Regions from separate parts of the Mesobacillus sp. genome, predicted to be linked through region 1. Evidence: riboswitches for the same ligand, from Rfam matches in the RefSeq annotation. Region 1 holds a riboswitch; each other region holds the start of a gene.

Region 1 (4,802 bases):
ATTTCATATAGCGATTTATCCCATTTCTTCACATTCGCGAAGATGAACCCTACAATAATTGCGCCGATGGCAACAAGCCATCCAGAGTAAACATTGAAGATTACCGGGTAGCCGCCATAGCTGGTCTTGATATCTGTCATGATGTTCATTACCATCATGATACCAAGTACGATTGGTGTGATGTACTTAAGGGAAATATTCCACCAGCTTCCAAGCTTGATGTCAGAAATCGCATCTGCATGGCCGCGAAGGGCGTCTGCTTCTTTAGCAATCCAAACGATGAAGACAACTTCCACAAGGCCGGCAAGAGCAACACCGTAGTTGTTGATGAAAGCATCAGCAGAGTCAAGGAAGTTCAATCCGCCCTGAGTAGCGAAAAGGATTGAGATCAGCGCAGAGATTCCGCCTCCGATTGCTACTGCCTTTGTACGTGATACATTGAATTTATCCTGGAATCCGGCAACATATGTTTCAACAATTGAGATTAGTGAAGAAAGTCCCGCCAGTGTCAAGCTGACGAAGAACAGTACACCGAACGCTGCACTGAATGCAGGCAATTCATTGATGATTTGCGGGAAGACCGCGAATGCCAGGATTACACCTTTGCTTACTACCTCGTTAACAGGGACGCCTTGCTGCATTGCCATGAAGCCCAATGCCGCGAATACACCGATACCGGCAAGCAGCTCAAATGAAGAGTTAGCAAAAGCTGTGATGAAAGCATTGTTCGTAATATCCGATTTCTTTGGCAGATAGCTTGAGTATGTGATCATGATCGCAAATGCGATTGATAAACTGAAGAAAATCTGTCCGTAAGCCGCAACCCAGACTTTTCCGTTGAGAATCTGGCTCCAGTCTGGCTTGAAGAAGGCATTCACACCATCAATAGCTCCATCCAGAGTCAACGCGCGAACAACAATGATTAAGAATAAAATAACAAGTGCAGGAATGAAAATCTTGTTCGCAACTTCAATACCTTTTTTGACACCCTTGAACAAAATGCCAAGTGTTATGACCCAGACAATCACCAATGGAAAGAATACTCCTGGTACGATGCTGCCTACCTGGCCTGCATCGACCACTTTCAGGTAATCGCCGACAAGGAATGTAAGCGGGTCGTCTCCCCATTGCTTGCTGATTGAAAAATAAGCATATGACATTGCCCATGCAATGATAACTGCATAATAAGTTGAGATAACAAATGAAATTGCAAGCTGCCACCAGCCAAGCCATTCAGAACCTTTGCGGATTCTTGCGAAGCTTAGAGGTGAAGATCCGCGATACTTATGGCCAATTGTAAATTCAAGAATCAAAATAGGAATACCAGCTGTCAGCAATGCGAATAGATATGGGAAGAAAAATGCACCCCCGCCATTTTCATACGCAACGCCGGGAAAGCGCCAAATATTTCCCAACCCGACTGCTGAACCAACTGCTGCAAGAATAAATCCCGCCCGTGTTCCCCACTGTGGACGATTTTCCATTATGAATCCCCCTTCCTTCCTAACCCAAAGTAAAATATTGATGAATTAGAAAGTTTTATATTTTCTGATTATTTAGTCTAGGAATAGTATAGCTAGTTTTTAATTGCTTGTCAAAATATTATTTTCCTCATAATAAATTTTTTTTAATATTTATTTTCCCAAGTATACCAATCCCTGTATTTATAAAGAGAGTTTTGACGTTAAATGGAAAAGGCTGTCTGGTGAACAGACAGCCTTTTGTTATTCTGCTAGATTTTCTTTTAACGATTCCGCTTCTGGGGACTTGGTGCCAAAGATGAACGCAAATCCAGTTAACAGGATTGCAACTACTGCAAGAGATGCAAGAGTGCTGCCTGTAAAACCCACTACAATGAAGCCAACGGCCGAGATAGCTGCAGTAATGAGCGCATATGGCAGCTGGGTCATGACATGGTCCAAATGGTTCGATCCCGCACCAGTAGAGGAAAGGATCGTTGTATCGGAAATTGGCGAACAGTGGTCACCAAATACCGCACCGGCCAATACGGCTGCAAGAGCCGGAAGAAGCATGCTGATATCTGCTGCAGCAGCGATATCTCCTGCGATTGGAAGCAGGATACCGAATGAACCCCATGAAGTTCCTGTTGAGAACGCCATGATTCCCGCTACGATAAATAGAAGGAATGGCAGGAAGGAAATATTCATGTTTGATTTTTCAACAAGTCCTGCAAGATATGTTCCTGTTTCAAGTCTGCCAATCAAATCAACAATTACCCATGCGAACACAAGAATATAAATGGCCGGAAGCATAGATTTGATTCCCTCAAGAATGCCTTTTCCGAATACATTTGCATTTACACCTTTAAGGACAACTGCCTGTCTTACAAACAGAAGCAATGCGGCAGCGAGTCCCAGCAGGCCGCCTGTTACAAGTGATTTCGTTACATCGGTATTTTCAAGGATTTTAAAAATAGTCGCTTTGCCTTCAACCGCACTCAAGCCTGTCCACATCATCATACCGACAGTTCCGGCAACAAGCGCGGCGATTGGCCAGACTAGGTCTCCTACTGTGCCTTTTGAGCTTGTCGGAAGATCATCTTTTAGCTCCCCTGGGACAGGCTTGCTCTGATCCACAACGATGCCTTCATTCCAGGCACGTGTTTCGTGGACCTTCATTGGTCCGATATCGATATTGCGAAGCGCTACGATGAACACCATAGCAAGTGCAGCAAGTGCGTAAAAATTCATTGGAGCGATTTGCATGAATGCCGAGAAGGCACTATATTCTGTTACTCCATGCGCAGCAAGGATCGTGCCGATCAGGGCGATAATGTAAGCCCCCCAGCTTGAAATCGGAGATACAACACACATTGGAGCGGATGTTGAATCAATAATATAAGCAAGCTTTGCGCGAGACACCTTTTGACGGTCCGTAATCGGGCGCGAGATTTGTCCTACAGCCAGGGCATTGAAGTAATCATCAATAAAAATGATAATACCTAAAAATGCACCTACTAGCTGGGCGCCAGCTCTTGTTTTAACACGCTTCATTGCCCATTCGCCAAATGCGCGGCTGCCGCCGGAAATTGAGATGAACGCTGTAATGATTCCCAAAAGCAATAAGAACAGGATGATATATAGACTGTATGTGTTCAGCTCGCCATCGGCAATGAATATTCCTTTTACCGCATCGCCTATGATTGAAAAGGTCTTGCCAATATTGAACTCAGAAAGCAATAAAGCCGCTGCGGCGATGCCCGTCCCCAAAGACAGAAGCACCTTTCGTGTGATTACTACCATTAGAATCGCCAGCAAGGGCGGAAGTAATGAATATATTGTGTTCTCCATTTTTTCTCCTCCTAGTTTTTTGTCAGGGGGAAACTGTTCCATGAAAAGAGCAACAAGTCCAGATAAATATAAAAGGGCAACGATAGAGAATGTCTATCGCTGCCCTTGATAAGCAACTAGTTTCTCCATCACGATCTGTAGCTCCCCATTATGGAGATTCCTCCATAATGACAGTGGTACTCTTGTTCAAAGTACCCCCAGCAATATAAATGCGACACATTTAAACTGCTTCGGCAAAATTCCCTTTCAGCTGTGATCAACGTTGTCATCCTCACACAGCATACTCTTGAATTCTGCACCTCTACCCCACCGGAATGATAAGGTTATTTATTCAATTAGGTTTATAATATAACAATATAGTAAACTTGGCAACTCCTTTTTACTCACCCGGCAATTGGATAGCTGGTGAAGAATCCCCGCCGCCATTGTAAAATTGGGGCACTTTTCCAGGATAATAGAAGCTTCCGATCGGGATATCCTCTTGGACTGTGGCTATATCTGTTGCGAATGGAATAATAATTTGCACATTTACCTTTACTCTAACCGAAACATTGATCAGGGTGTTGTTGATGCCATGCTCCTCTGTTTCCCAAACGATATCCGCTGTGACATCGCCAATCGCATTGAATTTTACCGGAACCCTCGGCCCCATATTACCGAGAAGCGCATTATTGGTAGCCTGCCCTAATGGGACATAGTAGATGATTCCTTCCTGCCTTTCATCCTCATCTGTAACAAGCTCCACATCTGACAGCATTTCAAGTGAGGTGAGATTCCCTCTTTCTGCTTCCTTAAGATTCATTTGCACAATGTTCGTCGTCTCAGCCTTCACGCGGTTGATGATTTCGGTGTTGAACTTCACTACAGTGGTTGTACCGCCATCAACCGGGACAAACTCAATGACTTTATCAATATCCATGCCGCTTGCGATTTTCTTATTAATGGCTTTATTGATTACCAGTGTCGCAATCTTCCTTGTCTGGGATTCTGCATATCTCATTAGTGTTGGTTCAAGACCTTTATCTATAATCCAGAGCCCTGCTGCTGTTGAAAAAGAAAAAAAGACAAAGGTCAGCAGGAACACGTATCTGAAAGGCAATGGCCCTTTTCGAGGCAGCCTGCGGCCGAACTTTGCCAAAACAAATCCCCCCTCTAAAGCTATATGTATGCTTTAAAGGGGGGAACTAGCCTTAAAAACTAATAATTGTTGGCGTACTCATATTTCATGATGGTGTCACAGCTGACGATCATAATTGATAAATTGACCTTAAGGTCGATTTCATATGGGTTGACCCGCTGGCCGTTTTCTTCGAGTACCCGTATGAGCGGGCGTTCGCTCAAGCCTGGATTCTGGGCAGCGACTGCTCCTTTGCGTCCGTCGCTTAGCACGACTGTCAATCCGATTGGGTAGATTGCTACTGCCCTGCGGAAAGCATCGACGACCTTCGGATCGAATAAGCTCCCCGAGCCGGAATAGAGGATTTCCAGTCC
Region 2 (4,802 bases), on a different contig from region 1:
GCCGGTTGGAATCTTTGCCATTGCGGCAACTTCATTCGGAACGCAGGGATGGGATACTTTCATATCCTTGCTTAAATTTACAGCCGTGTTTTATTTGGGGATTGTCCTCCTATGGATCTTTGTTTATAGCGGGATATTAAAATTGTACCGAATCCCGGTCCGGAACTTTTTTATCCAAACTAAAGAAGCATACACAACGGCTTTTTTCACATCCAGCAGTATCGCAACACTTCCTATAGCGATCGAAGGTGCCAAAAAAGCTGGTATTTCGGAGAGAATAGTCAATTTCAGTCTGCCGTTGGGTGCAGTTTTCAACTCTGATGGAGGCGCACTGCGCATGGGGGCTTCCATTGTTTTTGCGGCCAATGTTACAGGAGCACAATTTTCCCTGATGGATTTCTTGACCATCATCTTAGTAGGAACCTTGCTTTCCATTGGCACTGCCGGAATTCCTGCTGCTGGCCTTGTCACCCTTTCAGCTGTTTTAACGATGTTTGACCTGCCGCTTGAAATCGTTGCCCTGATTGCAGGTGTGGATGCGATTATTGGCATGGCTGGAACCGCGTCTAATGTCATAGGAGATGTGGTAGGTGCCGCTGTGGTCGATAAATCAGAGGGAAAATATCAAAGCGAATCAAATTCTTCTTTAATTTAAAATGATTTATAAACTGCACCCCTAATCGGTGCAGTTTTTATATGGATACTTTTGTATAAAGTAAAAAAGGGTACCTTGAAGGGCACCCTTTTCATATATTTATAATTTTATTACTTCAATAAGCTGCCTTCAATGTACGTTTAAGAAATTCTCTCGTCCGGTTCTGTTGCGGATTATTGAAGATTTGCTCTGGGCTGCCTTCCTCTGCAATAACCCCTTTGTCCATAAATACGACACGGTCAGATACTTCCCTTGCGAATTCCATCTCATGCGTTACGATCAGCATTGTCAGGCCAGATTCAGCGAGTTCCTTCATTACCTTCAGGACTTCGCCAACCATTTCTGGATCAAGAGCAGAAGTTGGTTCATCAAACAGGAGAACGTCTGGCTCCATGGAAAGTGCTCTTGCTATGGCGACACGCTGCTTTTGCCCGCCGGATAGCTGCTTTGGTTTGGCATTAATATACTTATCCATCCCAACAACTTTTAGATATTTCATTGCTACCTTTTCAGCTTCATCCTTTGAACGGCCCAATACTTTGACCTGGCCTACTGTACAATTCTTCAGGACATTATGGTTATTGAATAAGTTGAATTGCTGGAAGACCATCCCTAAATGTCTGCGGTAGGTTGGGATATCATGCTTATCATCAAGGATGTTCTCTCCGTTATAAATAATCTGCCCGCCGCTTGGCTTTTCCAATAGGTTGATGCAGCGAAGAAGAGTTGATTTACCAGACCCTGAGGAGCCAATGATTGTCACGACTTCCCCTTTATTGACCGAGAAGTTGATATCTTTTAACACTTCATGAGTTCCAAAGGATTTGTTCAGATGCTGTATATCGATTACTGTTTCCATACTCTCTCCTCCTTCTTGTAAAAATTATCTCGCTGGCTGTTGTGTTTCTTCGCCCAGGACCATTTTGTAGTTGTCCGGGCCTTCTAGTCTTTTTTCAAAATAAAGCAGAATCCTTGTTACAGCGAAGGTCATGACAAAATAGATCACGCATGCAACAAAGAAGGATTCGAAATATCTAAAATTGTTTCCTGCAACTGATTTTGTAAGGAAATACAATTCTGAAACTGATATAACATTCAGAACAGATGTGTCTTTAATATTGATAACGAACTGGTTCCCAGTTGCCGGCAGGATATTGCGGACTACTTGCGGAAGGACAACATTCATCATCGTTTGGAAGTGGTTCATCCCAATTGCCTGGGCAGCTTCAAATTGTCCTTTATCAACAGAAACAATGCCGCCGCGGACAATTTCCGCCATGTAGGCCCCTGTATTGATCGATACAACAATAAGCGCCGCCGCCATCACATCTATATCCACACCGAATGCTAACGCAGAGCCATAATATATCACCATTGCCTGTACAATCATCGGGGTGCCGCGGAAGAACTCAATATAAACGGATAGAATAAAATTAATGATAGCAAGAAACCATTTCTTGAATCCTTTTTCCGGTACTGGAATTGTACGGATAACTCCTGCTATTAAACCAATGACCGCTCCCAAAATGGTACCGATCAGAGAAATATACAGGGTAACCCCGGCTCCTCGAAGGAACATTGGCCAGTTTTCCGAAACGATCTTAATGATCCACTCTAAACTCATTTTCCTTCTCCTTTTATCATCATAAAACCGACTGTATATAAGTACAGCCGGTTTTATAGAATGTTATTTGGCTGCAGGCTGATTCTTGATAGCTGCGTCCATTATTTCTGTACGTTTTTCTTCAGAGATTCCTTTCAAAATTTCATTGATTTTATCTGTCAGCTTGCTGCCTTTTTGAAGACCAACTGCGATGGCGGTATCATCTTCAGATGTTTTGAATCCATCTTCAAATTCAACCATTGCTAAGTTTTCGTTTGCAGATGAAGCACTTACAGCCTCAGGACGCTCCGAAACATATCCATCAATGATTCCTGATTCAAGTGCAACCCTCATAGCCGGGAAGTTATCCATTGCAGTTTCTTTGGATACACCCTCAATTTGGTCGATGACTGAATAGTGGAATGTATTTAATTGAGCTGTAATCTTTGCACCCTTGAAATCCTGGATGGAAGCAGCTCCTTCATATTTCCCGCCTTTTTTAACCACCATTACTAGATTTGATTTATAATAGTTATCCGAAAAGTCGATTGTCTCTTTACGCTCTGCAGTTGGGGACATCCCTGCGATAATTGCGTCAATTTTGCCTGAAGTCAACGCTGGAACCAGTCCGTCCCATTCCGTTTTAACGATTACTAATTCTTTTCCTAAACCATCAGCAATTTTCTTCGCGATTTCCACATCATAGCCGCCAGCATATTCAGAAGTGCCAGCTATTTTCACACCGCCGTTTGAATCATCCTTCTGAGTCCAGTTAAATGGTGCATAGCCAGCCTCAAGGCCTACCTTAAATGTATTATCATCGGATGAGCCTGAATTTGAATCGTTGCCTGATCCGCATCCTGCAAGTAAAACCATTGCTGAAATCAAAAATACTAAAAATAATGATGCCTTTGTTCTCATGTTCGTTTTCTCCTCCTTGTTTTTATAGAGCGTTTTTTACAAACAAAAAGCGACCTGAGATAAACTCAGGTCGCATTATTCATAGATGCCCTAAATTCCTCTCTTTTCCCATAATGAGATAGCACAACTCAATAAACCGGGGAGTCTATTGAGACAGTCCTGCAGCTCTTAACTGCAGACCCAGCAAGCAATACTGAGAATATTACCCACTTCGGCGACATTTCCTTCTCCCTAGCATCAAAGCTTCTCAAACTCCGCTAAGGACTGTTAAATATCGCGCCTCTACCTCACAAGCAAAAGTGAGGTGAAATATTAAATTATAGTAAATAGGCTACAATAACCTGTTAATTCTGTCAATCTAGTTATTTTTGGAAAATCTAAATATGCACGTGTAGTCAGTGTTTTTTGAACTATCACACTCAAACAATCTATGTTGGGGATTTTTTTTACTATAGAATTAAAAAGCTGCAAACTGTTAACACTCTTTATGTATGCAAAAAATTCTCATTTCCATTAAACTAAAAATGAGTGGAAAAGATGTTCCATAAAGCGAGTACTTATCGCTTGACAAGAGAACGAGCTCTATATGATAATGGTTATCGAATTAGAATTATTCTAGTTTATTGAATAGTTAACTGAATTCCTTCAGTCCAACTATTTCACAATAAACCAAAATTTAAGGAGGAACTTAATCATGGCATTAATCGGTACTCAAGTATTACCATTCACAGCAAACGCATTCCACAACGGAGAATTCATCACTGTTTCTGAAGAGAACTTCAAAGGCAAGTGGAGCGTAGTCGTATTCTACCCAGCAGACTTCACATTCGTATGTCCAACTGAGCTTGAAGACATGCAAAACCAATATGCAACACTTAAAGAAATGGGAGCAGAAGTATACTCTGTATCTACAGATACTCACTTCACTCACAAAGCATGGCATGACCACTCTGAAGCAATCGGCAAAATCGAGTACATCATGATCGGCGACCCTTCTCAGAAGATCTCTCGCAACTTCGATGTATTGAATGAAGAAGATGGTCTTGCAGACCGCGGAACTTTCATCATCGATCCAGACGGCGTAATCCAGACTGTTGAAATCAACGCAGGCGGAATCGGCCGTGATGCTAGCCAGGTTGTCAGCAAGCTTAAAGCAGCACAATACGTTCGCAACAACCCAGGCGAAGTTTGCCCTGCAAAATGGAAAGAAGGCGAAGCAACACTTAAGCCAAGCCTTGATCTTGTAGGAAAGATTTAAGGAGTAACCTCCATGTTATTAGATGCAGAAATTAAAGCACAATTAGCCCAATATCTCCAGCTGATGGAGGGCGATGTGCTGCTTAAAGTCAGCGCTGGATCCGATGATGTTTCTCGTGACATGCTGGCTTTAGTCGACGAATTGGCGACAATGTCAACTCGCATTAAAGTTGAGCATGCAGAATTAGATAGAACTCCAAGCTTTAGTGTAAACCGTATCGGCGAGGACACTGGCGTAACCTTTGCCGGGATTCCTCTCGGACACGAATTCACTTCTTTAGTCCTTGCTTTGCTGCAGGTTAGCGGCAGGGCTCCTAAAGTGGACCAGAAAGTGGTTGATCAGATTAAGAATATCAAGGGCGAATA
Region 3 (4,802 bases), on a different contig from region 1:
ATTTACGTAGGGAAAGCCAAAATCCTGAAAAACAGAGTCCGTTCCTATTTTACCGGCTCGCATGATGGCAAGACGCTGCGCCTTGTGAATGAAATAGAGGACTTTGAGTATATCGTTACCTCCTCGGATATGGAGGCGCTTGTCCTTGAAATCAATCTGATCAAGAAGCATGACCCTAAATACAATGTCATGCTGAAGGATGATAAATCCTATCCATTCATCAAGCTCACCGCCGAGCGCCATCCTAAGCTGATCATTACCCGCAAGGTAAAAAAAGACAGCGGCAAATATTTTGGGCCTTATCCAAATGTCCAGGCAGCAAATGAAACGAAAAAGCTACTGGACAGAATCTATCCGCTCAGGAAATGCTCTACCCTTCCTGACCGAGTATGCCTCTATTACCATATGGGCCAGTGTCTTGCTCCGTGTGTGAAGGATGTAAGCAGGGAAGAGTACAAGACGATCACGGATGAGATCACTCGCTTTTTGAATGGCGGCTTTAAGGAGATTAAAGCCGATTTAACATCGAAAATGGCTGCCGCAGCCGAGGATCTTGATTTTGAGCGGGCAAAGGAATTCCGTGACAAGATTGCCCATATTGAAGCAACGATGGAAAAGCAGAAGATGACGAGCACAGATTTTACCGACCGCGATGTGTTTGGCTATGCAGTCGATAAAGGCTGGATGTGTGTCCAGGTATTTTTTATCCGCCAGGGAAAATTGATCGAGCGTGAAGTTTCTATGTTCCCGCTGCACAATGAACCAGAAGAAGACATCCTTTCTTTCCTTGGCCAGTTTTACTCAAAGACTGAGCACTTCAAGCCGAAGGAAGTTCTTGTCCCAGAAGGCGTGAATACTGAAATGGCAGAGGCGCTGCTTGAGGTGAAAGTGCTCCAGCCGCAGCGTGGCCAGAAAAAAGACCTTGTCCGCCTGGCATCCAAAAATGCAGGCATTGCTTTAACAGAGAAGTTCTCGCTGATTGAACGCGATGAAGAGCGGACTATCAAGGCAGTCGAGAACCTCGGGCAGCAAATGGGCATCTATACGCCGCATAGAATTGAGGCATTCGATAACTCGAACATCCAGGGAACTGACCCGGTATCGGCGATGATCGTATTTATTGACGGCAAGCCTGAAAAAAGGGAGTACCGAAAATATAAAATCAAGACAGTCAAGGGACCGGATGATTATGAATCGATGCGCGAGGTCGTGAGAAGGCGCTATTCAAGAGCCCTGAAGGAAGGGCTTCCTCTTCCGGACCTGGTCATAATCGATGGCGGTAAAGGCCATATCGAATCGGCGCGCGATGTGCTGGAAAATGAGCTTGGGCTTGATATCCCCCTCGCCGGGCTGGCAAAGGATGATAAGCACAAGACATCACAGCTGTTATATGGGAATCCACTGCAGATCATCAGCCTGCCAAGGAACAGCCAGGAGTTTTATCTCCTGCAAAGGATACAGGATGAAGTCCACCGCTTTGCGATTACGTTCCATCGCCAGCTTAGGGGGAAAAGTGCTTTTCAATCATTGCTTGATGAGATTCCGGGCATTGGCGAGAAGCGGAAAAAAGCATTGCTGAAGCATTTTGGCTCTGTGAAAAAAATGAAGGAAGCGACCATCGAGGAGCTGGCGGCGGCTGGATTGCCGGCAGTAGTTGCACAGGAATTGCACACAAAATTGCAAAACTAATAGTAGCATTCTATTTTTTTGTGTGCTATAATGAGGAAAATTTCATATTGCTATCACTTTAGAGCATTAAAGTGAAGATAGAGGTGCGAGCTTCAAGAGTAAAAGCCTGGAGAATAATAGGATTCCGGGAAGGGCTTTGAAAGGGGACGTTCGCCGAAGTGGGGGAGAGCCTATATTTTTTCCCGCTGGTCCTTCGTTGAATAAACGCTGGATTGTCAAGATTTGCCGTCTTGGAGTGCTATCTCATGTTGCAGCGTATATACACGTTTATAAAGCAATGGGAGCCACTCTCATTGCTTTTTTGTATTTGGCTCTGTTAATGCTGAATGCTGGTTTTTAAACCCTGCTGATTGGAGTGGATGGCGCGAAGACTCCTTCGGGATGAAGCGGGCAGGTGAGACCCCGCAGGAGCAAAGTGACGAGGAGGCCCAGCGCACGCCCCGAGGAAAGCGAAGCGCCTGGAACGAAAATCTACAGCCTAGTTTAACAGAGCTTTGTTTTTAAAAGGCAATTTTCTTTGAATCTGTGAAAACAGATTGTCATGCAAATCAAGCCTTAGGGAAAAAATACATATGCGGCTAATCCATGAAGCTCTTTTTTAGAGGCAGAAAAAATAGAAAGAAAAGGCAGGGGAAAGGAAATTATGGGATTAATTGTACAGAAATTTGGCGGAACATCGGTTGGCAGTGTTGAAAAAATCAAGAATGCAGCCAGCAGGACTGCAGAAGAATTGCAAAATGGAAATAATGTGGTTGTCGTCGTTTCAGCAATGGGTAAAACAACGGACCATCTGGTCGATATGGCGAATGAAATCTCCACCGCTCCATCAAAACGAGAAATGGATATGCTTTTGACAACTGGCGAGCAGATCACGATTGCCCTTTATTCAATGGCGCTGGCGCAAATGGGAATCGAAGCTGTTTCCTATACCGGCTGGCAGGCGGGCATCAAAACTGAAGCAGTGCATAGCAACGCTCGAATCCTTGATATCGAAACAGACAGGATTGCTGGCGATTTAAAGGACGGCAGAGTTGTGATTGTGGCTGGCTTCCAGGGAGTGACAGATGACGGCCAGATCACGACATTGGGCCGCGGCGGTTCTGATACAACGGCTGTTGCATTGGCAGCCGCTTTAAAGGCTGATAAGTGTGATATTTATACAGACGTCACCGGTGTGTTTACAACAGACCCAAGATATGTGAAAAGTGCAAGGAAGCTGCTGAGTGTTTCTTATGATGAAATGCTTGAGCTTGCAAACCTTGGAGCAGGCGTGCTCCATCCGCGTGCGGTGGAATTCGCCAAGAACTATGGACTGCCGATCGAGGTAAGATCCAGCATGGAGAGAGAAAGAGGCACGATCATTGAGGAGGAGATTGGAATGGAACAGAATTTAGTAGTGCGCGGAGTCGCGTTTGAAGACCAAATCACGAGAGTATCAGTCCTTGGAGTGAGCACATCATTGAAAGGACTTTCCACTATTTTTACAACATTGGCCCAGCATCATATCAACGTCGACATTATCGTCCAAAGCCGCACAGAAGCTAACACTGCCAACATTTCTTTTTCCATCAAGAGCAATGATCTGGCTGAAACTTTGGATGTATTGGACAGTAATAAAGAAGTGCTGAACTACAAGGAAATTGAATCTGAAACAGGCCTTGCGAAGGTGTCGATCGTAGGATCCGGAATGGTATCCAACCCGGGTGTAGCAGCCAAGATGTTCGAAGTGCTTGAAGGCAACGGCATCCAGGTGAAAATGGTCAGCACATCCGAAATCAAGGTATCAACCGTACTTGAAGAGGAGCAGATGGTTCATGCAGTAGAAGCCCTGCACGAAGCGTTTGAATTGTATTCAGAGTCAGTGAAGACGAAATAAGTTGTGGATTGGAAAGCCTTCCGGGTTTGGGGGGCTTTTTTTGTTGGGATTTGGGGTGAAAATCGGGTAGAAAATTGGTTGGAAATCGGTCGGAAATCGCTTACTGGTGAATAAATCTCTTTTACTGGTGAAAAACCTGTTCCTACTAGTCAAAAAACTTCTCCTACTAGTCAAAAATCCTTTCCTACTGGTGAATAAATTTTCATACCTCCTTAAAACACCTTTCTACTATTGAGAAATCCAAGTTTACCTGATCTAAATAATTGTTTTGTCAAAGAAAGTTCAAGATTGTGATTATATGGGGGCAGGAATCTAAATATTTTTAAAGAATTCTTATGAAAAATACCGGAGGAGGGATTCGCATGATTGTAAAAGATAGAATTTATCCAATTAGATTGAGAATGTATGAGGCATTATTAAGCAGACTTAAGGAAAATTGTCCGAGAAGGGGGGAAATTGAGGAGGATTACAAAGGCTGGTGGGCAGGGTATAAAGGGGAACTGCAAACGGATTACCGTTTAAGCTTCTTGCCCGAAAAAGATTATTGGATTATTAGAGATATAAGGCTGCAGGATGGCACATGGCATTTCCAGATTGACACCCTCATAATAACCCATCGGTATATTCTTCTCATTGAGACAAAAAACTTCTCGGGTACCATCTTCTTTGAAAAAGATTCCGAGCAAATGATCCAAACAAAGCAAGAGAAAGAAAAGGCATTTGATAATCCAGTGATTCAAGTCAAAAATCAAAAATGGCATCTTAAGAGATGGCTTATAGAAAACAATTTCAAAGTCCCTCCCATCTATACCCTGGTTGCCATCAGCAATTCCGCAACGATAATTAAAACCAATGATCTTAAACTTTATAAGTATGTTATAAAAGGGGATATCCTTGTCGATAGAATCAAGAAAATGGATAGCTCTACTTTAAGCGACTTCTTTACAGAAAAGGAAATTAAAAAACTCTCCAAAACCCTCGTCAAAAAACACAAGCCACACTACCCTTCGCTGCTCTCTAAATATTCACTATCATTAGCTGACCTTCAAAAGGGAGTTCGATGTCCTTCTTGCTCTGCTTTTGGAATGGAGCGGTTGAAACGTAAATGGGTTTGCTCTCATTGCTCAATTCACTCTAAAACTGCTCATTATACAAGTGTGATTGATTATTTTCTTCTTATCAGCCAAACTCTAACAAATTCGGAAATGAGTAAATTCATCCTGTTAGAAAATTCGCG

The links. A riboswitch is a leader RNA that binds a small molecule or an ion and turns the genes downstream of it on or off. The one in region 1 is predicted to bind lysine.
Region 2: it holds a riboswitch for lysine, as region 1 does, so the genes downstream of both, AC3EBE_RS05775 (transporter substrate-binding domain-containing protein) here and AC3EBE_RS11730 (Na+/H+ antiporter NhaC family protein) in region 1, are expected to answer to the same signal.
Region 3: it holds a riboswitch for lysine, as region 1 does, so the genes downstream of both, AC3EBE_RS13045 (aspartate kinase) here and AC3EBE_RS11730 (Na+/H+ antiporter NhaC family protein) in region 1, are expected to answer to the same signal.

The regions. Positions count from the first base shown of each region.
Region 1 covers NZ_JBYNSB010000030.1:104,376-109,177, reverse strand. Annotated here, with positions in the region: gene AC3EBE_RS11735 (sodium-dependent transporter) at 1-1,484, opposite strand, end outside; gene AC3EBE_RS11730 (Na+/H+ antiporter NhaC family protein) at 1,725-3,311, opposite strand; lysine riboswitch at 3,442-3,623, opposite strand; gene yunB (sporulation protein YunB) at 3,691-4,449, opposite strand; gene AC3EBE_RS11720 (HD-GYP domain-containing protein) at 4,509-4,802, opposite strand, start outside.
Region 2 covers NZ_JBYNSB010000017.1:15,836-20,637, forward strand. Annotated here, with positions in the region: gene AC3EBE_RS05760 (dicarboxylate/amino acid:cation symporter) at 1-655, shown strand, start outside; gene AC3EBE_RS05765 (amino acid ABC transporter ATP-binding protein) at 771-1,514, opposite strand; gene AC3EBE_RS05770 (amino acid ABC transporter permease) at 1,539-2,279, opposite strand; gene AC3EBE_RS05775 (transporter substrate-binding domain-containing protein) at 2,343-3,179, opposite strand; lysine riboswitch at 3,291-3,472, opposite strand; gene ahpC (alkyl hydroperoxide reductase subunit C) at 3,874-4,437, shown strand; gene ahpF (alkyl hydroperoxide reductase subunit F) at 4,450-4,802, shown strand, end outside.
Region 3 covers NZ_JBYNSB010000033.1:93,081-97,882, forward strand. Annotated here, with positions in the region: gene uvrC (excinuclease ABC subunit UvrC) at 1-1,689, shown strand, start outside; lysine riboswitch at 1,760-1,938, shown strand; gene AC3EBE_RS13045 (aspartate kinase) at 2,333-3,565, shown strand; gene AC3EBE_RS13050 (nuclease-related domain-containing protein) at 3,928-4,802, shown strand, end outside.